Regions from separate parts of the Lysobacter sp. KIS68-7 genome, predicted to be linked through region 2. Evidence: predicted binding sites of a transcription regulator. Region 2 holds the regulator's gene; the other holds the start of a gene.
What was found. Region 2 encodes HrcA, which represses chaperone genes, less so after heat shock. Its sites were predicted from a motif close to TTNGCACTCNNNNNNNNNGAGTGCNAA; they were not measured.
Positions count from the first base shown of each region.

Region 1: a site for HrcA is predicted at 2,996-3,022, ahead of groES (co-chaperone GroES). Genes of this name have one in related genera too.

Region 1 covers NZ_CP089925.1:1,359,710-1,374,727, reverse strand. Annotated here, with positions in the region: gene LVB87_RS06525 (TIGR03118 family protein) at 1-891, shown strand, start outside; gene groL (chaperonin GroEL) at 967-2,604, opposite strand; gene groES (co-chaperone GroES) at 2,660-2,947, opposite strand; gene LVB87_RS06510 (helix-turn-helix transcriptional regulator) at 3,479-3,907, shown strand; gene cutA (divalent-cation tolerance protein CutA) at 3,955-4,281, shown strand; gene dsbD (protein-disulfide reductase DsbD) at 4,296-6,533, shown strand; gene LVB87_RS06495 (TlpA disulfide reductase family protein) at 6,530-7,126, shown strand; gene aroQ (type II 3-dehydroquinate dehydratase) at 7,256-7,696, shown strand; gene accB (acetyl-CoA carboxylase biotin carboxyl carrier protein) at 7,714-8,190, shown strand; gene accC (acetyl-CoA carboxylase biotin carboxylase subunit) at 8,201-9,568, shown strand; gene LVB87_RS06475 (hypothetical protein) at 9,593-10,288, shown strand; gene LVB87_RS06470 (hypothetical protein) at 10,391-11,692, shown strand; gene prmA (50S ribosomal protein L11 methyltransferase) at 11,733-12,653, shown strand; gene LVB87_RS06460 (DUF3426 domain-containing protein) at 12,689-14,164, shown strand; gene fis (DNA-binding transcriptional regulator Fis) at 14,262-14,531, shown strand; gene purH (bifunctional phosphoribosylaminoimidazolecarboxamide formyltransferase/IMP cyclohydrolase) at 14,610-15,018, shown strand, end outside.
Region 2 covers NZ_CP089925.1:2,542,341-2,557,358, reverse strand. Annotated here, with positions in the region: gene LVB87_RS12480 (acetate/propionate family kinase) at 1-889, shown strand, start outside; gene adhP (alcohol dehydrogenase AdhP) at 905-1,933, opposite strand; gene LVB87_RS12470 (VOC family protein) at 1,969-2,373, opposite strand; gene LVB87_RS12465 (hypothetical protein) at 2,395-2,748, opposite strand; gene recN (DNA repair protein RecN) at 2,769-4,439, opposite strand; gene hrcA (heat-inducible transcriptional repressor HrcA) at 4,459-5,514, shown strand; gene grpE (nucleotide exchange factor GrpE) at 5,583-6,098, shown strand; gene dnaK (molecular chaperone DnaK) at 6,208-8,121, shown strand; gene dnaJ (molecular chaperone DnaJ) at 8,241-9,368, shown strand; gene LVB87_RS12435 (tyrosinase family protein) at 9,373-10,875, opposite strand; gene LVB87_RS12430 (tyrosinase family protein) at 11,145-12,665, opposite strand; gene dapB (4-hydroxy-tetrahydrodipicolinate reductase) at 12,869-13,585, shown strand; gene carA (glutamine-hydrolyzing carbamoyl-phosphate synthase small subunit) at 13,772-14,914, shown strand; gene LVB87_RS12415 (hypothetical protein) at 14,911-15,018, shown strand, end outside.

The sequences.
Region 1 (15,018 bases), 1.2 Mb from region 2:
TGGGTGTCCTCCGCCGACGGGATGAAATCGACGCTGTACGACGGCAACGGCGTCGTGCAATCCCTGGTCGTCGACATCCCCTCGCCCACGATGACCACCGGCGGCCATCCGACGGGCATCGTGTTCAACGGCTCGGATGCCTTCGACGTGAAGAAAGGCGCCCTCATGGGAGCGGCGCGCTTCATGTTCGCCACCGAGCAGGGCGTGATCGCCGCATGGTCGCCGGGCGTGGATCTCACGCATGCGATCCGGGTGGTCAATCGCTCGGCCGACGGCACCAATTACAAGGGCCTCGCGCTGAGCGGCGACGGCCTGACGCAACTGCTGTACGCCACCGACTTCTTCCACGCGAAGATCGATGTCTACGACAGCCAGTTCCACAAACTCACGCTGCCCGCGGGGCGCTTCGTCGACGTGGGCATTCCGAAGCACTACGCGCCGTTCGGCATCCAGGCCATCAACGGCGACCTCTACGTGACGTATGCGCTGCAGAATGCGGAAGGCGACGATGAAGTCAAATGCGCAGGCTGCGGCTACGTGAGCGTGTTCAAACCGAACGGCAAGTTCGTCAAACGCTTCGCCTCGCGCGGCACGCTCAACGCGCCGTGGGGCCTGGCACTCGCACCGACGGCGTTCGGCACGTTCCACAACGCGGTGCTCGTGGGCAACTTCGGCGACGGGAGGATCAATGCCTACGGCGCATCGTCGACCACGTTCCTCGGACAACTGCGGCGCCCGAACGGGTATCCGGTCTACATCGACGGCCTGTGGGGCATGCAGTTCGGCAACGGATTGAACAACCAGCCGGTGGATACGTTGTTCTTCGCCGCGGGTCCGGACGATGAAGCGCACGGGGTGTATGGGCGACTGGATTTCGTCAATTCGCCGTGACTCGCAAACGGAGCAGCAAAAAGAAAGGCCCGCTTTCGCGGGCCTTTCTCGAATGCCTGACTTCGCTTCGCGAAATCAGAAATCCATGCCACCCATGCCGCCCATGCCGCCGCCCGGCATCGCCGGCTCGTCCTTCTTCGGCAGCTCGGCGACCATCGCTTCGGTCGTGATCATCAGGCCGGCGATCGATGCAGCGTTCTGCAGCGCGGTGCGCGTGACCTTGGTCGGGTCCAGGATGCCCATCGCGACCATGTCGCCGAACTCGCCGGTCTGCGCGTTGTAGCCGAAGTTGCCCTGGCCATCCTTGACCTTGTTGAGCACGACGGACGGCTCTTCACCGGCATTGGTGACGATTTCGCGCAGCGGGGCTTCCATCGCGCGCAGGGCGATCTGGATGCCGTGGTTCTGGTCTTCGTTCGCGCCCGAGAGCTTGCCGACCGAGGCCAGCGCGCGGATCAGGGCGACGCCGCCGCCCGGCACCACGCCTTCTTCCACCGCCGCACGCGTGGCGTGCAGGGCGTCTTCGACGCGCGCCTTCTTTTCCTTCATTTCGATTTCGGTCGAGGCACCGACCTTGATCACGGCCACGCCGCCGGCGAGCTTCGCCACGCGTTCCTGCAGCTTCTCGCGGTCGTAGTCCGAAGAGGTCTCTTCGATCTGCGCCTTGATCTGCTTGATGCGGCCTTCGATGCCCGAGGTTTCGCCCGCGCCGTCGATGATCGTGGTGTTTTCCTTGGTGACCTGCACCTTCTTCGCGCGGCCGAGGTCCTTGATGGTCGCCTTCTCGAGCGAGAGGCCGACTTCTTCGGAGATCACGGTGCCGCCGGTGAGGATGGCCATGTCTTCCAGCATCGCCTTGCGACGGTCGCCGAAGCCCGGGGCCTTCACGGCGCAGACCTTCACGATGCCGCGGATGGTGTTGACCACCAGGGTCGCCAGCGCTTCGCCTTCGACTTCCTCGGCGACGATGAGCAGCGGCTTGCCGGCCTTCGCCACGCCTTCCAGGACGGGCAGCAGGTCGCGGACGTTCGAGACCTTCTTGTCGTGCAGCAGGATGAAGGGATCATCCAGCTCGGCCGACATCGACTGCTGGTTGTTGATGAAGTACGGCGAGAGGTAGCCGCGGTCGAACTGCATGCCTTCGACGACGTCGAGCTCGTTCTCCAGGCCCGAGCCTTCTTCAACGGTGATCACGCCTTCCTTGCCGACCTTCTTCATCGCGTCGGCAATGATGTTGCCGATCGATTCGTCCGAGTTGGCCGAGATCGTGCCGACCTGGGCGATCGCCTTGTCGTCGGCGGTCGGCTTGCTGATGTTCTTCAACTCGGCGACGGCCGCGGTGACGGCCTTGTCGATGCCGCGCTTGAGGTCCATCGGGTTCATGCCGGCGGCGACCGCCTTCATGCCTTCACGGATCAGCGCCTGCGCGAGCACGGTGGCGGTGGTGGTGCCGTCGCCGGCGTTGTCGGAAGTCTTCGAAGCGACTTCCTTCACCATCTGCGCGCCCATGTTCTCGAACTTGTCGGCCAGTTCGATTTCCTTGGCGACGGACACGCCGTCCTTGGTGATCGTCGGGGCGCCGAAGCTCTTTTCGAGGACGACGTTGCGGCCCTTCGGACCGAGGGTGGCCTTGACGGCATTGGCGAGCACGTTGACGCCGCGCACCATCTTCGCGCGCGCGTCCTCACCGAAACGGATTTCCTTGGCAGCCATTGCTGATAACTCCGGAATGTGGGATTCGAAACTGGGGGAGGGCGAAAGACGCGACTCAGCCGATGACGGCGAGGATGTCGTCTTCCTTCACCACGAGGAATTCGGTGCCGTCCAGCTTCACTTCGGTGCCGCTGTACTTGCCGAAGAGCACCTTGTCGCCGGCCTTGACCTTCGGGGTGCGCACGGTGCCGTTGTCCAGGACCTTGCCTTCGCCGACGGCGACGACTTCACCCTTGATCGGCTTTTCGGTGGCCGAGTCCGGAATGACGATGCCGCCGGCCGACATCTTTTCTTCTTCCATGCGCTTGATGACCACGCGGTCGTAGAGCGGCTTGATGTTCATTGACAACCCTCGCAAGTGGTTGATGCAGTTGGGGAAAGGGCGGGAATTCTAGCAGTCGCCGGAAGCGAGTGCCAAAACACCGGCAATAAAGGGCCCGGAAATCCGGGCACGGCGCGAGAGTTGAGGGTGCGCCTGCGATGTTTCAAGGGCGCAAAAAAAGGGCGCGCACGTTGCCGTGCGCGCCCGGGAGGATGGTTTGCCGGTCCCTGGCTGGCGTTCCCTCGCCGGGCCCACCATCCCCAGTCCCTTGTCGCCGAAAATCCCTTCGACGGCGCGAAGGATGGGTGAGCCGCACGGGGTTGTGAAGGGCGGTGGCGGCCGGTTTTGGTGTTCGAATGGTAGGCAAATCGCGGGTTTGCGACGGCCCTGTGCGCTTTGCGCACGCATCCGCTACCAAAAGTATACAGGTTGGTGCCAGTATCATTCACGGGGTGAACAGCGCTAGCAACCGCGCTTCACGGCTGCCGCTTGCCCCCTGTACCGTGCAAGGCGCGTCTCCTCGACACACTGAAAGTTCCCGAAAAGAGACACATGACGTCCCAGCAACGCATCCGACTCGCCCGCCGCCACGCCGCCATGTCGCAGACCCAGCTCGCACAGGCGGTCGGCGTGCAGCGCAGCGCCGTGAGCCACTGGGAAGCGCCCCAGGGCAAGAACCCTAGCGTCCAGCACATGCGCGAGATCGCCATGGTGACGGGCGTGCAGTTCGAATGGCTGGCCACCGGCCGCGGGCAGATGGCGCCTTCGCGCGACACCGTCCTGGATTCGGTGGCCGCGGTGGACGCGCTGCTGGTCGACGATTCACTGGAGCAGCGCCTGCTGATGGCCTTCCGCGAAGCACCCGTGCGCGCCCGCCTGGCGCTGGTGGAGCTGGTGGAGGAACTCGCGAGCCAACGCACCGGCCGCCCGCGCGCGCGATCGCTGATGACCAGCGACGCCTACTACGACACTTTGGAGTAAGCCTCCGCCCGCCGGTTACGCTATGCGCCCCACGACGGCGCCCGACCGTGACCGCCCTGCTCTGCCTCACCACCTGTCCCGACGCCGACTCCGCGCGCCGCATCGCCGATGCGCTCGTGGACGCGCGCCTGGCCGCCTGCGTGAGCGTAGTGCCCGGCGTGCACTCGACGTACCGCTGGCAGGGCGCGATCGAGCGCGGTGACGAAGTCCTGCTGCTCATCAAGACCACGCACGAAGCGCTGCCCGCCCTCCAGGCGCGCCTGCCCGAACTCCACCCCTACGAACTGCCGGAGCTGCTGGCGGTCGAAGCGGCCGGATTACCCGACTACCTCCAGTGGATCGCGCGCGAAGTCCAAGCGCCTTCCGCCCCCTGATCGACGAGCCCTGCATGCCCCCGATGTTCCGCTTCGCCGCGAAGTTCGCGCTCGCCCTGCTGGTGGGCGCTTCCGCGCTGCATGCGCCCAATGCGCGCGCGGTCGACGAGAAAGACCTGCTGCCGGTCGACCAGGCCTTCGCGTTGAGTGCCAAGGCCGTGTCGCGCGATCGCATCGAACTCAGCTGGCGCATCGCGCCGGGCTATTACCTGTATCGCCAGCGCACCTCGGTGGAAGGCATCGAAGGCGGCGTGTTGTCGATGCCGGAAGGCAAGCGCAAGCACGATGAGTTCTTCGGCGACGTCGAGACTTATCGCGAATCGCTGACCGCGACGTACGCGGGAGCCGTTGCGCCGACGGCCACCAGCGTCGCGTTGACGGTGAAGTACCAGGGCTGCGCGGACCTCGGCGTGTGCTATCCGCCGCAGCGCCGCACGATCGACGTGGCGCTGCCCGCGGCCACCGCATCCACGGGCGACGACATTTTTTCGCGGCGCCCGGATGCGTCGCCTTTGATCGGTGCTGCGCCCACGGTGGATGCGCAACCCTTGCCGCCGGAACAGGCTTACAAGATCGAAGCGATCGCCGCGGACGGCAACACGTTGCTGCTGCGCTTCACCCCTGCGCCCGGTTACTACCTGTATCGCGACAAGACGCACCTGCAGATCGCAGGCGAAGGCCTGTCGCTCGGCGCGCCGCGCTGGCCGCAGGGCAAGGACCACAAGGACGCGTACTTCGGCGACGTCGTCGTGTATTTCGACCAGGTGGAAGTGCCGGTGCCGGTCGGTCGCACGCATGCGCGGCCCGTCGATGCGCAGCTCACGGTGTCGTTCCAGGGATGCCAGGATGGCGGCATCTGCTATCCGGTCATGTCGCGCACGCTGCCGGTGTCGTTGCCGGCGGGCAACGTGGGCGCGGTGACCGAAAGCGCTGCGCCGTCGAACGCGGCAAGCACGGAGACCTCCCTCGCCGAAGACCAGCGCCTCGCCTCGCGCCTGGCCGGCAAGGATCGCGCGTGGACCTTGTTGCTGTTCTTCGCCTCCGGCCTCGCGCTCGCGTTCACGCCGTGCGTGTTGCCGATGGTGCCGATCCTCTCGGGTCTCATCGCGGGCCGCGGCGGTCGCATCGGGGCGTGGCGCGCGTTCACGCTGTCGACGGTGTACGTGCTCGCCAGCGCCGTGGTGTTCACCATCGCGGGCGTGCTCGCGGGCTTGCTCGGCGCGGCCTTCAACCTGCAGGCGGCGATGCAGAACGCGTGGGTGCTCGGTGCGTTCGCGGGCTTGTTCGTGTTGCTGTCGCTGTCGATGTTCGGTTTGTACGAACTGCAGTTGCCTGCGGCTTTGCGCGCGCGACTGGGTGCGGCGAGCGACCAGCAGCATGGCGGGTCGTGGATGGGCGTGGCGGCGATGGGTGCCTTGTCGGCGCTGATCGTCGGGCCGTGCGTGGCGCCGCCGCTCATGGGCGCGGTGCTGTACATCGCGCAGACGCGTGATCCGGTGCTGGGCGGCGCGGCGTTGTTCGTGCTCGCGCTCGGCATGGGCGCGCCGCTCATCGCCTTCGGCATCGCCGCGGGCAAGGGCATGCCGACCAGCGGACCGTGGATGGTGGCGGTCGAGCGCGTCTTCGGCTTCGTGTTCCTGGGCCTGGCGATCTGGATGTTGTCGCGCGTGCTGCCGGGTGCGGCGACGCTGGGCCTGTGGGGTTTGCTCGCGCTCGGTGCCGCGGTGTGGGTGTTCGGCATCGGCCGCACGCCGCGCGCGAAGCTTGCGGCGCGTTTCGCGGCGCTCGTGTTCGGCATCGTCGGCGCGGCGCAATTGCTCGGTGCGTTCGCCGGCGGGCACGATCCGCTGCAACCGCTCGCCGGCGTCATGGGCGAGAAGCGCGAAGGCGTCGTGTTCCGTCGCATCAAGTCGGTCGAGGATCTCGACCGCGAACTCGCCGCCGCACGCGCCGCGGGCAAGCCCTTGCTGCTCGACTTCTATGCGGACTGGTGCGTGAGCTGCAAGGAAATGGAGAAGTACACCTTCACCGAACCCGTCGTGCGCGACGCGCTCGCCGGCTACGTACTGCTGCAGGCCGACGTCACCGCGAACGATGCGCAGGACCAGGCGCTGATGCAGCGCTTCGGCATCATCGGTCCGCCGATGTCGCTGTTCTTCCATGATGGCGAAGAGCGCCGCAACCTGCGCCTGACCGGATTCGAGAAGACCGACGCCTTCGTCGAACGCGTGCGCAAGGGCGCGGCGCAATGACCAGCGGCACGAAGGTCGTGCTCGTCGCGCTCCTGGCCGGTGCGCTGGGCGTGGTCGCGAGCCTGATGACGAGCGGCCCGGGGCCCTTGCTGCGCACCGAACTCGGGCAGCGCGCGTTGGGTACCGCGATGGAAGCGAGCGCACCGCCGCCGCCCCCGGGCCTGGAAGTCGCAAAACGCGGCGAACGCGTCCCGAACTTCACGCTCCCCGATCTCCAGGGCCAACAGACCCACCTGCCTGGCGCCTATGCAGGCCGCCCCGTCCTCATCAACCTCTGGGCGAGCTGGTGCGGTCCCTGCGTGACCGAGATGCCCGCGCTCCAGTCCTTCGCCGGGGAGCAGGGGTCGAACGGCGTGCAAGTGGTCGGCATCGCGCTGGACGACCCGCAGGCCGTCCGCGCCTTCATCGCGCGCACCGGGGTGGCCTACCCGATCCTCATCGACGCCGCAGGCCCCGCCGATGCCGGCGTGCGCCTGGGCAATCCGAAGGGCGTGCTCCCCTATTCGGTGCTGATCTCCGCCGACGGGCGGTTGCTGAAGCAGCGCATCGGGCCCTTCGAAGAGGGCGAAATCGCAGCCTGGGCAAGGAATTAGAGGGCCTACTCAAAGGTCGGCATAAGTCCTGCGAACTTCTGCGATTGCGAAGGGATCGTCTGGACACCCGGGTCGGCATGGGCCAGACTTCGCCTCCCCTGTTCCCGGTCCGGCCCTCGGCCCCCCGCGATGGCGAAGCTGCTGGTCCTGCACGGCCCCAACCTCAATCTGCTCGGCACGCGCGAGCCGGAGGTCTACGGGCGCACGACCCTGGCGGAGATCGACGCCGATCTCGCACGCCGCGCCCAAGCCGCAGGCCATGCGCTCGAATCCCTCCAGTCGAACGCCGAGCATGTCCTCGTCGATCGCGTGCAGGCCGCCCGCGCCGACGGCACCGCCTTCCTCCTGGTGAACCCCGCCGGGTTCACCCACACCTCGGTCGCCCTGCGCGATGCGCTGGCCGCCGTGGCCCTGCCCTTCATCGAAGTGCACCTGTCCAACCCGCATGCGCGGGAACCCTTCCGCCGCACCAGTTACTTCAGCGACCTCGCCGTCGGCGTGGTCGCCGGCTTCGGCGCGTCGAGCTACACGCTCGCGCTCGACGCCGCGCTCCAACGACTTTCCCTTTGACGAACCCGAGGCCCGCCATGGACCTGCGCAAAATCAAGAAACTCATCGATCTCCTCGAAGAATCCAACCTCGCCGAGATCGAAATCAAGGAAGGCGAAGAGTCCGTCCGCCTGGCGCGCGTTCCGCGCGGCGGCGTGGCCGTCGCCGCGCCGATGGTGGCGCCGATGCACGTCGAACACCGCGCGCCGGCCGCCATGCCGATGGCGGGCCCGACCGATGCCGCCAGCGGCGGCAGCGCCAAGCCCAGCGACCTGCCGGAAGGCCACGTCGTGCGCGCCCCGATGGTCGGCACGTTCTACGCCTCGCCCGCACCGGACAAGCCGTCTTTCGTCTCCGTGGGCCAGGCGGTCAAGGCCGGCGAAACCCTCGGCATCATCGAGGCGATGAAGATGTTCAATCCGATCGAAGCCGATGTCTCGGGCACCGTGCTGAAGATCCTCGTGGAAAGCGGTCAGCCGATCGAATTCGACGAACCGCTTTTCGTGATCGGCTGAGGCCGCGCCGATGCTGGACAAGATCGTCATCGCCAACCGGGGCGAAATCGCGCTCCGCATCCTGCGCGCCTGCCATGCGCTCGGGATCCGCACGGTCGCGGTGCATTCCACCGTGGACCGCAACCTCAAGCACGTCGCCATGGCCGACGAATCGGTGTGCATCGGCCCCGCGCCGTCCACCGACAGTTACCTCAACATGGCCTCGATCATCGCCGCGGCGGAAGTCACCGACGCGCAGGCGATCCATCCGGGCTACGGTTTCCTCAGCGAGAACGCGGACTTCGCCGAACGCGTCGAACAATCCGGCTTCATCTTCATCGGGCCGAAGGCCGACACGATCCGCCTGATGGGCGACAAGGTTGAAGCCATCCGTGCGATGAAGTCCGCCGGCGTGCCGTGCGTGCCCGGCAGCGGCGGCCCGCTCGGCGACGACGCGGCGACCAACGTGAAGATCGCGCGCGAAATCGGCTATCCGGTGATCGTGAAGGCCGCCGGTGGTGGTGGTGGCCGCGGCATGCGCGTGGTCCACACCGAAGCGCACCTGCACAGCGCCATCCAGACCACGAAGACCGAGGCGAAGGCCGCCTTCGGCAACGACATGGTCTACATGGAGAAATTCCTCGAGAACCCGCGCCACGTCGAGATCCAGGTGCTCGCCGACGGCCAGGGCAACGCGATCCACCTCGGTGAACGCGACTGCTCCATGCAGCGCCGCCACCAGAAGGTCGTCGAGGAAGCGCCGGCCCCGGGCATCACGCCGGAACAGCGCGCGGAGATCGGCAAGGTGTGCGTGGAAGCGTGCATCCGCATCGGCTATCGCGGCGCGGGCACGTTCGAGTTCCTCTACGAGAACGGGCGCTTCTACTTCATCGAAATGAACACCCGCATCCAGGTCGAACATCCGGTCACCGAAATGGTCACCGGCATCGACCTCGTGCGCGAACAGCTGATGATCGCCGCGGGCAACAAGCTCTCGATCAGGCAGGAAGACATCGTGCTGGAAGGCCACGCGATCGAATGCCGCATCAATGCGGAAGATCCGGACACCTTCATGCCCTTCCCCGGCCTGATCCAGCACTTCCACGCCCCGGGTGGCCCGGGCGTGCGCGTGGACAGCCACATCTACGAGAGCTACCGCGTCCCGCCGAACTACGACTCGATGATCGGCAAGCTCATCGTGCACGGCCCGGACCGCGCCACCGCCATCGCGCGCATGCGCGTGGCGCTGAGCGAGATGGTGGTGGACGGCATCAAGACGAACATCCCGCTGCAGCAGCGCATCCTGGCCGATGGCGGCTTCCAGCAGGGCGGGCAGAACATCCACTACCTCGAGAAGCGCCTCGCGGAGCGGAAAGAGAAGTCCTTGTCCATCGTCTGACGGATATTCGCGGCGGAGGGAACGATGCACACCCCAACGAAACTCCGCCGCGAAGCAAAGATCGAGCTCGACAAGACCGTCGTCGGCATCGAGCTCACGCTCATCTCGATCATCCAGGGCCTCGCGCTCGCCGTGCTGGCGGGCGTGTCGGTGCAGCCGATGCTGCACCTGGAATGGGAAACCTGGCCGTACATCTTCACCGGCCTGCTGGTCATCCTGATCTTCTGGTCGCGTTCGCTCATCCACACCCTGAGCTTCATCGGCTGGCCGCTCGAGTTCGGCCATACCTTCGGTTACTTCGGCGCGACGCTCATCGAAGCGGCGGCCCTCACGCAGGTATCCGATCCGCAGGCCTGGTTCGCGCTCAATGCGTGTTACGCGGTCGCGGTGTGGGGCTTGTATGCGTGGGACCTGCGCGTGGTGCAACGCCAGTCGCACGACTTCGGAACGCCTGAAGAACGCCTGCTGTACGAGGACATCGTGCGCGACCAGCGCGAGAACATCGTGCTGTTGATGCCGCTCGCGATCGCCTTCCAGGGCGCGTCGTGGTGGCTGGTGCACCGTTACCCCGCGGCGATGCTGCAAGGGCGTTGCCACCTGGTGCTGATCGGGCTGACGGTGGTCTTCAGCCTGTATTACCTGCATGGCGGCGTGCGCCTGTTGCAACGGCGGCGCGAGTGGATCCTGGCGCGACAAACGCAGGAACGACGGGAAGGCTGAACGGATTCCCGATGGGTTCGTGGCCGGTCCGGCATCGGCGCCGCGTTCACTTTCCTGCACCCGCCACCTTGCGGGTGTTTTCGTTCCCGCCGAGATTCCTCCATGCAAGCTCGCACCCTCTTCCGCGCCCACCATCGCAACCTCGCCCGCGTGCGCAATGCAAAGCGCGCCGCACTCGCCGTGCTGCTCGTCGGCGTCCTGATCGGCGTGCCGGCCGCCAGCGAGACCGCGAAGGGCCCGAAGACGCAGTTGTGGCTCGATGTCGCCACGCACGCGATGCCGGGCATGCCCAACATGACCAGCGGGATGGGCGGCGCGGCGATGCGCATGTTCGGTGGCGAGCAGATGCAGAACCACTACGGCGCTGCGCACTATCCCGGACTGCCGGGGCGCTACGTCGACATCGCGTTGCTCAACCAGCTCAATCCCGGCAAGGAAGCCGAGGACCTGGTTCCCGCCGGCCTGCAGCTCGGCAAGACGCTGCCGCTCGTGCCGCCGAAGTCGCCCGAACGCGCGCAGCCCGGCGGCAAGACGCCTTACGGCAACGCCGACGGCAATGCGAAGGCGCGCATCCTCATCTACTGGGGCTGCGGCCTGGACGTGCGCGCGGGACAGCCGCGCGAAATCAAATTCGAAGTGAAGAACGGCAAGCTGGTCGGCGACACCTCCAAGTGGGGCTCGACGATGCAGGGCCGCTACGCACCGGATCGCACCGTCGACGTCGGCCCCTCCTACGCGCTGTGGCCGAACGAGAAGCACCGCAAGATGGTGCCGGACAACGGGTCGCTCGTCGGTGCGCACAAGATCGAAGGCGAGCAGATCCCCGCCTCGATGCAGTTCGACCTGACGCAGATGCAGGACTTCATGCCGAAGATCGCGCTCACCTCCAGCGGCTCGCTCGAGAGCGGCCAGACCTGGAAGTGGCAGTCGGTGGATCGCGCGAAGGGTTACTTCCTCGCCGCGATGGGCATGCAGGGCGATGCGCTGGTGTTGTGGAGCAGCTCGGAAACCGGCGACGCGGGCATGGGCGTGATGGATTACCTGCCGCCGTCCACGGTGGACAAGTGGATCAAGGACAAGGTCGTGCTCGCGCCGAGCGTCACCTCGTGCGCGATCCCGAAGGGCATCTTCGCCGCCACCAACGGCCAGGCCGCGGGCGGCATGCTGCAGATGATCGCCTTCGGCCCCGAGAGCAACATCGTCTATCCGCCGAAGCCGGCCGACCCGAAGGTCGCCTGGAACCCGGAATGGAACGTGCGCGTGCGCAACAAGTCCACCGCCACCGCAATGCTCGGCCTGGACATGGGCGCGATGCAGCAGCAGGAAGCACAGGACCCGGCGCAACCGCAGCAGCCGCAGGAATCCAAGGCGAAGAAGCTGCTGCGCGGGATCCTCGGGCACTGAGTCCGCGCAATCACGGGGCGGCCGGTACACTGCCGCCCCTATGCCGTACCTCGAACTCACCCTGCGCTGCGACCAGGTCGAACAGCCGCGCTACGAAAACGCGCTGGAAGACATCGGCGCGCTCGCCGTCACGCTGCTCGATGCCGACAGCGACACGCCCAACGAACGCGCGATCCTCGAACCCGGCGTGGGCGAAACGCCCTTGTGGGGCGAGCTCGTGCTGACGGCGTTGTTCCCGCACGACGCCGATCCCTTGTTGCTGCTCGCCGCACTCGATGCCTTCGACCCGGAGCTCGATTGGTCGCGCGCGCATTTCCGCAACGTCGCCGACCAGGATTGGGAACGCGCGTGGATGGACCAGTACGTGCCGCTGTCCTTCGGCGCGCACACCTGGATCGTGCCGTGGAATCGCGACCTGCCCGAGGAAGCGCAGGCCGACGACGCCGCGGTCGTGCGCCTGGATCCCGGCCTGGCCTTCGGCTCGGGCACGCATCCGACGACCTCGCTGTGCCTGCAATGGCTCGATGCCCTCGCCGATGCGGGCGAACTCGACGGACGCACCGTGCTCGATTTCGGCTGCGGCTCGGGGATCCTCGCGCTCGCGGCGCTGAAGCTCGGTGCGGGGCGTGCGGTGGGCGTGGACAACGACCCGCAAGCGTTGATCGCGACGCACGACAACGCCGAACGCAACGGCGTCGGCGAACGCATGGCGGTGTTCCTGCCGCAGGACGAACCGGTTGCGCAGTATCCGGTCGTGGTCGCCAACATCCTGGCCTCGGCCCTGGATGCCTTGGCCGACACGCTCGCCTCGCGCGTGGCGCCGGGCGGGCGGATCGCGCTGTCGGGCATCCTCGCCGGGCAGGAGGACGCGCTGCTCGAACGGTATTCGCCGTGGTTCGATGCCTTGGCCGTCGCGCAGGAAGGTGACTGGATTCGCATCGACGGCGTGCGCGCCGACTGAGCCGTGCGCCGCGGCGGCATGCTTGAATAGCCGCCATGTTCGTCCTGTGCCCTCATTGCCAGTTCCTCGTCGCGGTCGACGCGCGCACCGGCCTGCCGCCATCGGCGTGCCCGAAGTGCGGCGGCGCGATCGTGGCGGAGACGCCGGGCGAAGCAGCGCTCGCCGAGCCGGTGGCCGCAACGCAGGCCGCCGTGCCGGACGACGCGATCGCAGCCAGCGAACCGACCCCGCCGACCGAAGCCTCCGATGCAATCGCGACCCCGGCCGCGCAAGTCGAAGACGCTGCGCCCTCGGCGCAACTCAATGCAGACGCCGTCGTCGCTGCAATGGCGGGCAAGCCGGCGCGCAAGTCGCGCGCGAAGACGGACGACGCGCCGAAGGCCGCGCGTCGCGGTCGACAGAAACCCGCGAAGAGCGAGCCCGCGCCGGAAGCGCAGGATGAAGCGGCCAAGCGCACGGCGCCGCCCCGCCCGCCTCGCGCACCGGTCGGTCAGCGCCTCGGTGCATGGCTGTCCACGCTGAAGCCGAAAGCGAAACCCGCAAAGCCGACGCCCGCGAAACCGGACGCGCCCGCCACTGACGCCGATGCGAAGACGGAGAAGCGCAAGGCGACGGTCAAACCGATTCCATCGTTGCGCGAACGTGCGGCCAAGCGCGCCGCTGCGTTGCAGGAGGCCACGCAGGAAACGATGGTCGAGTCGCCGTCGATCGCAACGCCATCGGGCGAACCTGACGCGATCCCTGCGCCGTTGCCTGTCGACGTCGTGCCTGTCGACGTCGTACCCGTCGACGTCGTCCCTGTTGAAGTCCCGGCCATCGAAGCCTTTGCCGTAGAAGCGCTCACGGTCGAACCGCCGACACCGCCGCCGCTTCCTCCCGCAAATCGGTCCGCGCCCGTCGTCGCAACGACGCCACCCGTGCCGGTCGCACCACCACCGATCGCACCCGCGCCCGCGCCCGCCGCGCCGCCGGTTGTCGCACGCAAGCGCACCGCGGCCGCCGCCCCCAGTTTCGCGCGCACGCATTCCACTGCGCGCCTGTCGATGCCTGCACGTTGGCGGCACATCGCGACGATCGCGGGCCTGTCATTGTTGCTCGTGCTGCAACTGTTGCTCGCACAGCGCGATGCGCTCGCCGCCAACGCGCGCTGGCGGCCGTCCATCGGTGCGCTGTGCGCACTCTTCCGTTGCAGCGTCCCCGCGTGGCACCAGCCGGACGCCTTCACGATGCTGAGTCGCGACGTGCGCCCGCATCCGAGCGCGCCGGGCACCTTGCGCATCGATGCGAGCTTTCGCAACGACGCACGTTGGGCGCAGGCCTGGCCGCACCTGGTGGTGAGCCTGTCGGACGTCGACGGCCGCGTGGTGGGAACGCGCGCGTTCTCGGCGCGCGAATACCTCGGCGCAGCGCCGACGCAAAACACCCTCGCTTCCGGTCAGACGGCGGCCATCCAGCTGGACGTCGTCGAGCCCGCGCCGGGGATCGTCGCCTTCAGTTTCGATTTCCGCTGAGCGGTGGGGTTTTGGCGTGGCAGCGGCCGAATGGCCGCGCTAGACTCGCCGTCCCGTTCGGCCATGGGCGGGTACGCAACGTGCCAGGGGAAGCAGTTTGAACGCCGCCGCCGATCGCCCAGACAGCCGTTCCGGTTCGCGTCCACCTTTGCGGGATCACGTCGCCAATTCGGTGCGACGTTACCTGCGCGACATGGACGGCTGCGAAACGCAGGACCTGTACAACATCGCGTTGCGTGAACTCGAGATTCCGCTGTTCGCGGAAGTGCTGACCTATTGCGAAGGCAACCAGAGCCGGGCGGCCGCGATGCTCGGCATCCATCGCGCGACGCTGCGCAAGAAGCTCCGCGATTACGGCATGGACTGAGGCCTGCGCGGCCGCCGGCCGGGTCCGGCGTCCCGCCCCGTATAATTTCCGGCCCCACATCGCTGGTGCCGCATCCGCATGACCGCCGACCGCCTGCCCGTGCGCCGGGCCCTGTTGTCCGTGTCCGACAAGACCGGCCTGACCGACCTCGCCCGCGCGCTGGCCGCGCAGGGCGTCGAACTGGTGTCCACCGGCGGCACCGCCAAGGCGCTGCGCGATGCAGGCCTGGCCGTCCGCGACGTCAGCGAACTCACGCAATTCCCGGAAATGATGGACGGCCGCGTCAAGACGCTGCACCCGCTCGTGCATGGCGGCCTGCTCGGCCGTAGCGGCACCGACGACGCGGTGATGGCGCAGCACGGCATCGCGCCCATCGACCTGCTGGTGCTGAACCTGTATCCGTTCGAAAAGGTGTCGGCGAACCCCGACAGCACGATGGACGAGGTCGTCGAGAACATTGACATCGGCGGCCCGGCGATGCTGCGCT
Region 2 (15,018 bases):
AATGGAATTCGCCGCGCCGGTGCGCATCGACGCCAACGTTCTTGCGCGCCTGGACGCGTTCATCCCCCTCGCTCCGCTGCACCAGCCGCATAACCTGGCGGCCATTCGCTCGCTGCTCGCGGCGCGCCCCGATCTTCCGCAGGTCGCCTGCTTCGACACGGCCTTCCATCGTTCCATCCCCGAGGTCGCGCAGATGTTCGCGCTGCCGTACGCGCTGCACGTCGAGGGCGTGCGCCGTTTCGGCTTCCACGGGCTGTCCTACGAGTACATCGCCTCGCGGCTGCCGCATGTCGATCCGGTCGCCGCTGCGGGCCGAACTGTCGTGCTGCACCTGGGCAACGGCGCGAGCATGTGCGCGATGCAGGCGGGGCGCAGCGTGGCGAGCACGATGGGGTTCACTGCGGTCGACGGCCTGCCCATGGGCACGCGATGCGGCTCCATCGACCCGGGCGTGATCCTCTACCTCATGGACGAGCGGGGCATGGACGCGCGCGCCATCGAGAAGATGATCTACAACGCGTCGGGGCTGCTCGGTGTTTCCGGCGTGTCGAGCGACATGCGAACGCTGCTCGCCTCCGCCGAACCGGGCGCGAAGCGCGCGGTCGATCTCTATGTCTACCGCATCGGGCGCGAGTTGGGCTCGCTTGCGGCCGCGCTCGGAGGACTCGACGCGGTCGTCTTCACCGGTGGCATCGGCGAGAACTCGACCGTGATTCGCGAGCGCGTTTGCCGCGACGCGGCGTGGCTGGGCGTGGATCTCGATCCCGAAGCGAACGAAGCCGGAGGCCCGTGCATCTCGGCCGCCGGTTCGCGCACGCGGGCCTGGACCGTGCCCACCGACGAAGAGCTGATGATCGCGCGGCACACTCTCTCGGCCATTGCGGGATGAGCAACGCTGCGCGGGCTACGCCGCCATGTCGAGGACGATGCGCCCCTCGATCTCACCCTTGTGCATGCGGGCGAAGATGTCGTTGATGTTCTCCAGCTTCTCGGCGGCAACGGTCGCGGCGACCTTGCCCTGCGCGGCGAACTCCAGCGACTCCTGCAGATCCAGTCGCGTGCCGACGATCGAGCCTCGCACCGTGATGCCGTTGAGCACCATGCCGAAGATGTCCAGCGGGAAGCTGCCCGGCGGCAGGCCCACCAGCGACACCGTGCCGCGACGTCGCATCATGCCCAGTGCCTGCTCGAACGCCTTCGGCGACACGGCGGTGACCAGCGCGCCATGCGCGCCGCCGATTTCCTTCTTCAGGAATGCGGCCGGATCGGTGCTGCGCGCGTTGACCGTCACGGTGGCGCCCAGGTGCCGCGCGAGTGCGAGCTTGTCGTCGTCCACGTCCACTGCGGCCACGTTCAGGCCCATCGCCTTCGCATACTGCACCGCCATGTGACCCAGGCCGCCGATGCCGGAGATCACGACCCAATCGCCGGGCTGCGTATCGGTCATCTTCAGGCCTTTGTAGACCGTGACGCCGGCGCACAACACCGGCGCAATCTCGACAAAACCAATGCCCTTCGGCAGGTGGCCGACGTAGCCCGCGTTCGCAAGCGCGTACTGGGCGAAGCTGCCGTTGACCGAATAGCCCGTGTTCTGCTGCCGCTCGCACAGCGTTTCCCAACCGCCGAGGCAGTGTTCGCAGTAGCCGCAAGCCGAATGGAGCCACGGAATCCCGACGCGGTCGCCTTCCTTGACGTGGCTGACGCCGGCGCCGACCGCGACCACCGCGCCCACGCCCTCATGGCCGGGAATGAAAGGCGGCGACGGCTTCACCGGCCAATCGCCCTCGGCTGCGTGCAGGTCGGTGTGGCATACGCCGCAGGCTTCGATCTTCACCAGCACATCGCCGGGCCCGGGCCGCGGGACGGGGACCTCCTCGATCACGAGCGGCTGGCCGAATGCGCGGACCACCGCGGCCTTCATGGTCCTGTCCATCGCGATCTCCTTGGGGGGAAGGGTCGGATGCAACGTTACGCCGGTCTCGCGGGCCGTGTATTGACGAGGTCGGACGTAGCGACGCCAAAGCAGTGCGTATAGCCGTCGTCATCCACGACGAAAAACTCCGTCTGCCCGTAATCCCGATCCTCGATCCCGGAGGCCTGGAAACCCAGCCGCAACAGCCGCTCCCTGATCGCATGGAGGTCGCCGGGCGACCAGTACAAGCTGAGTCCGTGGTAATCGTCGGGCTTGATCGGCGTGCCTGCGCGCTGGTTGAGCCAGAAGGACAGGCGCTCGTTGTGCACCATGCATCCGATCAGACGGCCGTCCTTGCGCATCGGGCGATCCATGGTCAGGCCGAGGCCATCGGCCCAGAAGCGAAGGCTCTTTTCGAGGTCGGCGCTTGGAACGACGGGAATGCAGGATTCGACGAGCATCGATGTTCTCCCTGCTGCAAGTCACACCGCGTACAAGACTTCCGTCTTCTGCGCATCCGTTCCCCACGGCCAGATGCGGAAGCGCTTCGAGTAGATCGTCGCATGCAGGTCGCGGGGCATCGAAATCCATGCCGTGACTTCGAACGGCCCAGTGATCTGCGCGTGCACGGCGTCCCGTGTCAGCAACACGCGATCGCCGTGGAGGGTGCGGCCGCGGACATCCTGTGCGCTGGCTTCCTCGTAAAGGGCGTCTGCGCAGCGCGCCGTCGCGGACCAGGCCAACCCGTAACCGACGAGCTCGATCGAGAGCGCGGCGATGATGGCAACGAGCGCGATGGTGTCGATCGTCGAGCGTGGCTTACGGGAAAATGCCATTCGTCGCGGCCCCAGGAAGATCAGTCGACGTCCGCCAACAAGCGCCGCGCCGCCGCCCGCGCTTCCTTACTGACATCCACGCCGCCGAGCATGCGCGCGAGTTCTTCTTCGCGATCCTTCGCGCCGAGCTTCGACACCGCGCTCTGCGTCATGCCATCGCCCGAGGCCTTGCTCACGCGATAGTGCGCGTGGCCCTGCGCCGCGACCTGCGGCAGGTGGGTGACACACAAGGCTTGTCGCTTCGCACCGAGGGCGCGCAGCTTCTGGCCCACGATATCGGCGACTGCGCCGCCGATGCCGGAATCGACTTCGTCGAACACCATCGTCGGCACTGCATCGAGTCCCAATGCGGCCACTTCGATCGCAAGCGAGATGCGCGAGAGTTCGCCGCCGGAGGCGACCTTGCGCAGCGCACGTGCCGGTTGCCCCGGATTCGCTGCCACGAGGAATTCGACGCGCTCGGCGCCTTGCGGATCCGGATCGCCGTCGCCGTTGGCTTCCAGCGCCACGTCGAACTTGCCGCCGCCCATACCGAGCTCACCAATCAGCGCGGTGGTCGAGGCGGACAAGGACGCAGCTGCCTGCTTGCGCGCCTTCGTCAACACCTGCGCCTTCTTCGCCCACGCCGAACGCGCCGCTTCGATCTCACCGTCGAGCACGCGCACACGCTCACCCGCACCACGCAGCAATTCGAGCTCCGCCGCCAACGCATCGCGATGCGCGGCAAGTCCATCCGGCGTGACCCGATGCTTGCGCGCCAGGTCATGCATCCGCCCGAGCTTGCGATCGAGCTCGTCGAAGGCTGTCGGGTCCACGTCGAGGTCCGCGCGCACGCGTTCCAGCAACGAAGCTGCTTCATCGATCTGGATCGCCGCGGTGTCGAGCATCGCGTCGATCTCCAGCAGCCGCGGCTCATGCTCCGCCTGCCGCGCGAGCTCGTTGCGCACCTGCTGCAACAATCGCCCCAGCGCCGGGCCTTCGTCGCCGCCCAACCGCGCGGACGCCGTATCGCAGGCCGCGATCAACCCGGCTGCATGCGCATGCCGCTTGTGCGTCGCCACCAACTCCGCAAACGCTGCAGGTTCGATCGCATCCCGCGCCAATTCGTCGAACTGATGCTGCAGGAATGCAATCCGATCCGCCGGATCGCCGCGCTGGGCGAGGGCAGCGCGCTCGCGCACCAGCGCATTCCAGTTCCGCGCGGCGGTCTGCACGTCGGCGAGCAACGCGTCATGCCGCCCGAATGCATCGAGCAAGGCCAGCTGGCTCGTCCGCGACATCAGCGCCTGGTGTTCGTGCTGCCCGTGGATCTCGACCAGGTGACCGGACAGTTCGGTGAGCTGCGCGATCGTCGCGGGCCGCCCGTTGATCCACGCCTTCGAACCACCGTCCGCACGCAGCGTGCGGCGCAGCTGGCAGGCGCCTTCCTCGTCGTCGAGTTCCGCGTCGCGTAGCCATTCGGCGGCGGCGGGGGCGTCGTCGAGCGTGAATACGGCCACCAGTTCCGCCCGTTCGGCGCCGTGGCGCACCACGCCGCTGTCGGCGCGCGCACCGGACAGGAAGCCGAGTGCGTCGACCAGCAAGGACTTGCCGGCGCCGGTTTCGCCGGAAATGACGGTGAGGCCGGCACCGAAGTCCAGTTCGGCCGAACGGACGACGGCGAAGTCCTTGATCGCGAGATGGCTGAGCATGGTGATAGCGTACCGTTTCATGGCGATCAGGAAACCCGATGCCGAGCTCGATCCGCGCGCCCGCCAGCTGTTGCGGACGCTGATCGGGCGTTACATCCGCGACGGCGAGCCGGTCGGTTCGCAGACGCTGGCCCGCCACGCGGGCCTGGACATCAGCGCCGCCACCATCCGCAACATCCTTTCGGACCTGGAGGAGGGCGGGTTGCTCGCCTCGCCGCATACCTCCGCCGGGCGCATCCCGACCACGCAGGGGTATCGCGTGTTCGTGGATTCGCTGTTGCAGGTGCGGCCCTTGCCTGAGGGCGAGGTCGCGCGCCTGCGGCAGGAACTGCCGACCGGCTCGGGCACGCAGGCCTTGCTCGGCAGCGCATCGGAACTGTTGTCGGCGATGACGCACTTCGTCGGCGTGGTCGGCGTGCCCAAGCGCGAGCAGTTCGCCTTCCGCCACATCGACTTCGTCCCGCTGGACGCGCAACGCGTGCTCGCCATCCTGGTGTTCGCCGACAACGACGTGCAGAACCGCATCCTGCACACGCGCCGCGCCTACGACGCCATCGAGCTCGAGCGCGTGGCCAACTATCTCAACCAACATTTCGCCGGACGTCCGCTCGCCGACATCCGCGCCACGCTCCTGCAGGAACTGCGCGCGGCGCGCACCGAGATGGAAACCCTACTCGCGCACACCGTCGAACTCGCCGAGCAGGCCCTGGTGCCCGGCGGCGGTGACGACGTGGTGCTCGCCGGACAGACGCGACTGATGGGCTTGCAGGAGTTGTCCGACCTGGACCGCCTGCGCGACCTGTTCGAAGCCTTCGCCCGCAAGCGCGAGATCCTGCAGTTGCTGGAGCGCACGGCCCGGGCGCCGGGCGTGCGGGTGTTCATCGGGGAAGAGTCGGGCATCGCCCCGCTGGAATCGGTCTCGCTGGTCACGGCCCCGTACGTCGCCGGCGGGCGCGTGCTCGGGGTCCTCGGCGTGATCGGCCCCACGCGCATGGCCTACGACCGCGTGATCCCGGTGGTGCAGGCGGCTGCGGATGTGCTCGGCGCCGCACTGGATCAGCCCCCGGGGGGTTGAAAGGGTCCGGGGCAGCCCGCATCGCTGGGGTTCAGGCGGTTGGATGCCGCCGTAAACCGGACCGACGCATGATCCACCAGCACCAAGACCCCGGCGCCGAGGGCGCCGATGCCGCGCTCGACGGCGACACCCCGCAGGACCAGCTCGAAGCGCTCAAGGGCGAGATCGAACAGCTCCGCGCGGAGGTCCTGCGCGATCGCGCCGACCTGGACAACCAGCGCAAGCGCCTGGCCCGCGATGTCGAGCAGGCCCGCAAGTTCGCCAACGAGCGCCTGCTCAGCGAGTTGCTGCCGCTGTTCGACAGCATGGAGGCGGGCCTCGCCGCCGCCGAGAAGGCCGACCCGCTGCGCGCGGGCATGGAGCTCACGCTCCGCCAGTTGCATCGCATCGCCGAGACCAACGGGCTCATCGAGGTGGCCCCGCAGCCGGGCGACGCCTTCGACCCCGAACGCCACCAGGCCATGAGCATGGTCGAAGCCGGCGCCTTGCCGCCGGGTGCGGTCGCGCAGGTGTTCCAGAAGGGCTACGTGCTCAACGAACGCTTGTTGCGCCCCGCGCTGGTCGTCGTCGCGCGACACGACTGAACGAACGCGATCGCCCCGCCTCTTGAAGCCACGGCGGCGGCCCTTACATCGCAGGCATTCCGGCGGAACACCGCCAACGACATTCGAAATTGATTGAGGGAGCTAGGACATGGGCAAGATCATCGGCATCGACCTGGGCACGACCAACTCGTGCGTGGCGATCATGGAAGGCGGCAAGGCGCGCGTCATCGAGAACAGCGAAGGCGATCGCACCACGCCGTCCGTCGTTGCGTATTCCAAGGACGGCGAAGTCCTCGTGGGTGCCTCGGCCAAGCGCCAGGCGGTCACCAACCCGAAGAACACGTTCTTCGCGGTGAAGCGCCTGATCGGCCGCAAGTTCAAGGACGCCGAGGTGCAGAAGGACATCGGCCTGGTGCCGTATTCGATCGTCGAACATGAAAACGGCGATGCGTGGGTCGCGACCGCCGACGGCAAGCGCCTGGCCTCGCAGGAGATCTCCGCGCGCGTGCTGGAGAAGATGAAGAAGACGGCCGAGGCCTATCTCGGCGAGACGGTCACCGAAGCGGTGATCACGGTGCCGGCGTACTTCAACGACAGCCAGCGCCAGGCCACCAAGGACGCCGGCCGCATCGCGGGCCTGGACGTCAAGCGCATCATCAACGAGCCCACCGCGGCCGCGCTGGCCTACGGCATGGACAAGAAGGGCGGCGACCGCAAGGTGGCCGTGTACGACCTCGGCGGCGGCACGTTCGACGTGTCGATCATCGAGATCGCCTCGGTGGACGGTGAAATGCAGGTCGAAGTGCTTTCGACCAACGGCGACACCTTCCTCGGCGGCGAAGACTTCGACAAGCGCGTCATCGATTACCTCGTCGAGGAGTTCCTCAAGGACCAGGGCATCGACCTGCGCAAGGATCCGCTCGCGCTGCAGCGCCTGAAGGATGCCGCCGAGCGCGCGAAGATCGAACTCTCCTCGGCGCAGCAGACCGAAGTGAACCTGCCGTACGTCACGGCGGATGCCTCGGGCCCGAAGCACCTGAACATCAAGCTCACGCGTGCCAAGCTCGAAGCGCTGGTCGATGACCTCGTCAAGAAGACCATCGAACCGTGCCGCATCGCGCTGAACGACGCCGGCCTGCGCGCCAGCGAGATCAGCGAAGTCATCCTCGTCGGCGGCCAGACCCGCATGCCGAAGGTGCAGCAGGCGGTGGGCGAGTTCTTCGGCAAGGAACCGCGCAAGGACGTCAACCCGGATGAAGCGGTCGCCGTTGGCGCGGCGATCCAGGGCGGCGTGCTCGCAGGCGACGTCAAGGACGTGCTGCTGCTCGACGTGACCCCGCTCAGCCTGGGTATCGAAACCCTGGGCGGCGTGTTCACCAAGATCATCGAGAAGAACACGACCATCCCCACCAAGGCCTCGCAGGTGTTCTCGACGGCGGACGACAACCAGTCCGCGGTGACGGTGCACGTGCTGCAGGGCGAACGCGAACAGGCGCGCTTCAACAAGTCGCTGGCGCGCTTCGACCTGGCCGGCATCGACGCCGCGCCGCGCGGCATGCCGCAGATCGAAGTCTCCTTCGACATCGACGCCAACGGCATTCTTCATGTGAATGCCAAGGACAAGAAGACGGGCAAGGAGCAGAAGGTCGAGATCAAGGCCGGCTCGGGCCTGTCGGACGAAGAGATCCAGCGGATGGTGCAGGACGCCGAATCGCATCGCGAGGAGGACAAGAAGTTCCATGAGCTGGTGCAGGCCCGCAACAATGCCGACGCGTTGATCCATTCGGTGCGCTCTGCGATCACCGAGCACGGCAGCAAGGTGCCGGGCGATGTGATCGGTCGTGTCGAAGGTGCGCTGGCGGATCTCGAGACCGCGATGAAGGGCGACGACAAGGGCCAGATCGAAGCCAAGACGCGGGCGCTGGAAGAAGTGGCGCAGACGCTCGCGGCGGCCGCTTCGGGTGGCCAGGGCGGCGGCGACGCCGGCCCGCAAGGTGGTGCGCCGCGCGGCGAGGATGTCGTCGACGCGGAGTTCACCGAAGTCAAGGACGACAAGAAGTAAGGCACGGCCCGCCTTCGATATGAGGATCGGGGCTCGGATCCCGGAATGGCGACACCACGCCGCACCGGTCCGGGCCCCTTCTTTTAAACTCCCGCCCCTTTGACGAAACCTCCGGCTCCATGAGCAAACGCGATTACTACGAAGCCCTCGGCGTGGAACGCAACGCCAGCGACGATGACCTGAAGAAGGCCTATCGCCGTTGCGCGATGAAGCACCACCCCGATCGCAATCCCGGCGACCACGCCGCGGAAGCCGCGTTCAAGGAGTGCAAGGAGGCCTACGAAGTCCTCTCCGATCCGGCCAAGCGCCGCGTGTACGACCAGCACGGCCACGCCGCGTTCGAGCACGGCGGCATGGGCGGTGGCGGCGGTGGCCCCGGCTACGCCGACATGGGCGACATCTTCGGCGACATCTTCGGCAACATCTTCGGTGGTGGTGCACGTGGCGGCCCGCGTCGCGGCGCCGACATCGGCTACGTGATGGAGCTGGACCTCGAGGAAGCCGTCGCCGGCATCGACAAGCGCATCGAGATCCCCACGCTCGTCTCCTGCCAGCACTGCAACGGCAGCGGTTCCGAAGACGGGCAGATGGACAAGTGCGAGACCTGCCATGGCCACGGGCAGGTGCGCATGCAGCGCGGCATCTTCCAGATGCAGCAGACCTGCCCGCATTGCGCCGGTCGCGGCAAGATCATCAAGAACCCGTGCAAGCCGTGCATGGGGCAGGGCAGGCTGGAAGAAGAGAAGGTCCTGTCGGTCAAGATTCCCGCGGGCGTCGACAACGGCGACCGCGTGCGCCTGCAGGGCGAAGGCGAAGCCGGTCCGCCGGGCACGCCACCGGGCGACCTGTTCGTCGAAGTGCGCGTGCGCCAGCACGAGATCTTCGAACGCGACGGCGACGACCTGCATTGCGAAGTGCCCGTGCGCATTTCGCAGGCGGCGCTGGGCGACACGATTCGCGTGCCCACCCTGGGTGGCGAGATCGAACTGCGCGTCCCCGCCGAAACGCAGAGCGGCAAGGTGTTCCGCGTGCGTGACCGCGGCGTGCGTTCCGTGCGCAGCCGCGCGCCGGGCGACCTGTACTGCAAGGTGTTCGTGGAAACGCCGGTCAACCTGACGGCCGAACAGCGCGAGTTGCTCGAGAAGTTCGAAGGGACGTTCGTGGGCGAGGGCGCACGCCGTCATTCGCCCAAGGCGAGTACCTTCCTGGATGGCGTGAAGGGCTTCTGGGATCGGATGACGAGCTGAGGGTTTACTGCCTCACCAGATCGATCTGCGCCACCATCGGGCCGGCATCCTTCATCGGGGTGCCGCCCGGAACGATCCGCACGAACAACGCATCCTGCGCGCCCACGCCCACCGGCTTCCTGGCGATGTTCTGCAGGTGCGCGGTGACGTCGAAACTGTAGAAGTTCTCGCCCAGCGCGGTGTCGAGCTTGCTGCCGCCGCCGTGGTCGTGGAACTCGGCGTCGAAGAAGTTGATGTTGCCGACGTAGCTCGCGGCATCCAGCGGCGCGTTCGGTGTCGCGCACAGGTAGACGTGGTACAGCACGCCCGGCTGCTTCCAGGTGTGCAGCTTGCGCAGCACGAGCAGCGAGCGGCGGCCGTCCGTATCCAGGCCGAGCACGTTCGTCGCTTTCGCCGTGGATTCGCGCACCAACTTCACCGTCGTGGCGCCCGCGGCGAGGTCGGCCATGGCATTGGTGGACGCGACCTTGGTCGACGTGGCCGCAAGCGATGCGAGGCTCTTCGCCGCTGGGGTGGTGCCGGCCGGCGGCGTCACCGGCGGCTTCGGGAAGAACGCGTCGTAGTCGTAGCCCAATGACAACGCGCTGTAGAGCGTCTTGATCTGGCGCGACACGCGCGTGCCGTTGGAATCGGCCATCACGAACGCCGTGTTGATCCACGGATACGCGACCGCATCGGTCGGATTCTTGTTGCCGTTCTTGTTCCAGCTCGCCCACATGCGGTCGATGTTGGCGTGGTGCACGAAGAACAGCGGATCGTTGCCGGCGTAAGGCACCGCGCCCATGCCGCGCGTGTTGCCCGTCAGCGTGTGGATGCGGCCGTGGATGCCCGAGTCGATCGTGCGGCAGAAGCCCATCTCGGAACCGACGGTGTTGTAGGCCGTCTTCGCCATCGCATCGTCGATGCTCATCGCATCGCCGACCTGGTTCTTGTGGATCGGCTGGCCCGTGTTGGCCAGCGTGCCGCGATTGGCGCGATACAGCACGCCGAACACCGGATCGTCGGGCGTGCGGAATTGCAGGGGCACCACGCCGCGGTAGGCGGGATCGCTGCTCGTGTAGTTCCAGTAGGGCATCGCGAAGTCGGTGCGGCCCGTGACCGCGCGGACCACGCGCTCGATGTAGTACGTGTACATCCGATGCCAGGGCAGGAAGTGGTTGCTGTTCTGCCCGGCATGGGATTGGCAGGTGTTCCAGCAGTCGTTGGCGAGCAGGCGCGTCGGCGAGGTCGTGTCGGCACCGAACACGCGCGTGAGCTCCGCGTCCTTGGTGGTCGCACCGTCGACGAAGTGCGTGTACCACCACCACATCCAGCTTCGCGGATCCTCGGCGCCCAATTGCTGCATGGCGCGGATCGCATCGGCGTAGATGGCGAGCATCTCCTGTCCGCCCGGGCTGGCGAGGTCGCAGCGCAGCGCAGTGGCGGCGAAGGCGGGCCGTGAGAACGAATAGACCACGGGAGTCGCGAGGAGTCCTTTCAGGACATGGCGGCGGGTGATCTCGTTCACGTCGAACCTCCGGGCATGCTGTGCAAACGACCGACACCGCATGCGATGTGGCTGTACTCGTGTTGCGTGGGAATGCTGCGATCACTCAGCAGCGTGCGACGAAAGCATCGCAAGGACAGCGGTGACGAGAGGGTCAACGCACACGCGGAAAAATTTGCCACGCCCCTGTTCATCCACTCCCCCCGGGACGCCGCGCGCCTGGTCGGCGCGCGGCGCGTGCGGTTCCATCCGCACTTTTTCCCTGACCGTTCCGTTGTCTGACTGCTTCCTTACTGGCGCACCAGTTCGACCGTGGCGACCATGCTGCCGGCATCTGCGCGCGGCTTGCCGCCCGGGACGAACGTGACGTTGAGCGAATCGCGCTGCACCGCACCACTGCGTTCGTAGCGGCGCAGCAGGTCGGTGACGTCGAAGCTGAAGAAGTTCTCGCCCAGCGCTTCATCCATGCCATGGCCGGTGCCGTGGTCGTGGAATTCGGCATCGAAGAACTGGATCGCACCAACGTAGGTGTTGCGGTTGATCGCGCCTTTGTTCGGCGTGAGGTACACGTGGTACAGCACTTCCGGCTGCTTCCATGTGTGCAGGTTCTTCACGACCAGGTAGGTGCGCTGCGTCGAGGTCGCAGGCGCCAGGCCCAGCACGGCGCTGGTCTGCTTGGCGGTGGCGATGCGACGCACCGGCAAGGTGGTGGCGCTCGCACCCAGCGAGGCCATCGCCGACGAGGCGGCCACGCGTTCCGGTTTGGAGACCATCAGCGCAGCGACCTGCGCGGCGATGCTCTTCTTCTTCGGCGTCGGTTGCTGCTGTTGCGGCGGCGGCGGCGGGGGCGGCGGCAGCCACAGGCTGTCGTACTGGTAGCCCAGCGCGAGCGTATCGAAGAAGTCCTTGAGCTTGCCGGACACGCGCGTGCCGGTGCGATCGGCGAACACGAACGGCGTGTTCAACCACGTGCCGGTCGTGGGATTCGCACCACCGTTGGCGTTCCAGCTGGCCCAAAGGCGGTCGATGGTGGAGTGGTGTACCCAGAACAACGGATCGCGTGCGGCGTAGGGCACCGCGCCCATGTTCTTCGCCGTGCCGACCAGCACGTGGATGCGGCCGTGGATGTTGGCATCGATCGAGCGGCAGAACCCCAGGACCGTGCCGACCGTGGTGTAGGACGCGGTCGCCATCGTGGCGCTGATGTCCATCTGGTCGGTCGGCTGCGCCTTGTCGATGCGCTGGCCGGTGTTGGCGAGCGAGGTGCGATCGCTGCGATACAGCACGCCGAACACCGGATCGTTCGGCGAACGGAACTGGATCGGCAGGATGCCGCGCTTGAGCGGATCGGTGGACGTGTAATCCCAGTACGGCAGGGTGAAGTCCGCGCGTCCACTGACTTCGCGGATGATCTGTTCGAAGAAGAACACGAACATGCGGTGCCAGGGGAGGAAGTGGTTGGTGTTCTGCCCGGAGTGCGACTGGCAGGTATTCCACATCTCGTTGGCGAGCGAGCTTTGCGGCGTGGTGGCGCCGGCCCAGATGCGCGTGATCTCCGCGGCCTTCGTGGTAGAGCCGTTGACGAAGTGCGTGTACCACTGCCACAGCCACGACAGCGGATCGGTTTCGGGACGCAGCAACATCGCGCGCATCGCGTTGGCGTACGTGGCGAGCATGTCGGCGCCTTGCGGCGAGGCGATGTCGTAACGCACGAGCGGAGCGGACTGGGCGAAGGCGTAACGCGACAGCCAGACGGAAAGCGGAAGTGCGGCGGTGCCCTGGAGGAAAGTGCGGCGGGAAAGCGACGACATGGGGAGGTTCTCCTGCGACTACTTCCACGAAAGCGCGAATTCCGTGACAACCCGGTCAACTCGTTGATGCGGTTAGACGAGTGGCGTGCGTGTTAGCTCCAACGGTGTAACCCGTGAAGCGCACGCTGATTTTCGTGAATTGGCGCGAACACGCGCGTTCGGCTAGCCTTTGGCTCTTCGCTGCACGCGCAACGCACACGCACATGACGACCACGACGACGCGTTTGCTCATCCACGGTGCTTCCGGTCGCATGGGGCAAGCGCTGCTGCGCATTGCCGCAGAACGTCAGGAACTGACGCAGGTGGTCGGTGCGATTTCGCGCAAAGTCGGCCAACGCGTGATCGATGGCGTGCCGCAGTTCGCGTCGAGCGAGCTCGGCGGCTTGCCCGAGTGCGATGCCATCATCGATTTCAGCCTGCCGGAAGCCTTCGATCCGCTGCTTGCGTACTGCATCGCGCACGGCCGTCCGCTGGTGAGCGGAACGACCGGCCTGTCGGCGGAACAGATCACCGCGCTCGATGCGGCGTCCGCGCGGATTCCCGTGTTGTGGGCATCGAACTTCAGCCTCGGCGTCGCGGTGCTCGTCGACCTGGTCGAGCGTGCGGCGCGTGCATTGCCGGGCTGGGATTGCGACATCGTCGAACAGCACCACACGCGCAAGCTCGACGCGCCTTCCGGCACCGCGCTCACCCTGGGCGAGGCGGCCGCGCGGGGCGGGGCGCAGGCGCGCTTCGCCGCCATCCGCGCCGGCGACATCGTGGGCGAGCACACCGTGCAGTTCGCCACGCTCGGCGAGCGCATCGAGCTGGTGCATCGCGCGACCAACCGCGACATCTTCGCCCGGGGCGCGCTGCACGCCGCCGCCTGGCTGGCCCGGCAGGCGCCGGGGCGCTACCGGATCGCCGACGTCCTCGGCTAGCCCGACCGCGGCCTAACATCCGGAATCGTTTGGTAATCCGGCCTCGGATCGGTACAATCCCGGCTCGCCTGCCCACTGCCAGCACGGACCGGAACCAACGCCGCGTCCGCGCTTCGCTGCAACCTGCGTCCGGACGGACGCCGGCCTGCCAGCCAGGGGCATCCCCCCAAGCAAAGGCGACGTTCCGTGACCTTACCTGCACTCCTCGCACTCGAAGACGGCACGATCTTCGAGGGCGTTTCCGTCGGCGCGCCCGGCCTTTCGGTCGGCGAAGTGGTGTTCAACACCGCCATGACCGGTTACCAGGAAATCCTCACGGATCCTTCCTACGCGCGACAGCTCGTCACGCTGACCTATCCCCACATCGGCAACACCGGCTGCACCGAGCAGGACGACGAGGCCCGCCAGGTCTGGGCCGCCGGCCTGATCGTGCGCGACGTCCCGCGTCGCCCGAGCAACTGGCGCAACCAGCAGGCGCTGCCGGAATGGATGCGCCAGCGCGGCGTGGTGGCCATCGCCGACATCGACACCCGCAAGCTCACCCGTTTGCTCCGCGACCGCGGGGCCATGAACGGTGCGCTGGTCGCCGCCGCCACGCCCGGTGAAGTCCTCGACGCCGACAAGGCGATCGAAGCCGCGCGCAAGTTCCCCGGCCTGAAGGGCATGGACCTGGCCAAGGAAGTCACCACGCGCACGGCCTACGGCTGGCGGGAAGGGCAACTCGACCTGGACAGCAACGTGTTCGTCGAGACGCCTGCGAAGTTCAAGGTCGTCGCCTACGACTTCGGCGTGAAGCAGAACATCCTGCGCATGCTCGCCGAGCGCGGCTGCGACGTGACCGTCGTGCCGGCGCAGACGCCCGCCGAGCAGGTGCTCGCGATGAACCCCGACGGCGTGTTCCTCTCCAACGGCCCGGGCGACCCGGCGCCGTGCGACTACGCCATCGAAGCGATCAAGACCTTCGTCGACAAGAAATTGCCGACCTACGGCATCTGCCTGGGCCACCAGTTGCTCGGCCTGGCCGTCGGCGCGCAGACGCAGAAGATGAAGTTCGGCCACCACGGCGCGAACCACCCGGTCATCGACCTCGACACCGGCCGCGTGATGATCACTTCACAGAACCATGGCTTCGCCGTCGACGAAGCGACGCTGCCGAAGAATGCGCGCGTGACCCATCGCTCGCTGTTCGACGGTTCGAACCAGGGCATCGCGCTCACCGACGCACCGGCGTTCTCCTTCCAGGGCCATCCGGAAGCGAGCCCCGGCCCGCACGACGTCGCGCCGCTGTTCGACCGGTTCATCCAGGCCATGGAGGCGCGCGCGAAGTGAAGCGTCCGGGTCGTCGCCTGCGCCTGATCGCCGCTGCCTTCCTCGTGCTCGCGGCGTATCCGGCGTTCGTGCTCGGCACGGTCTACGCCCACTGGTTCCGCATG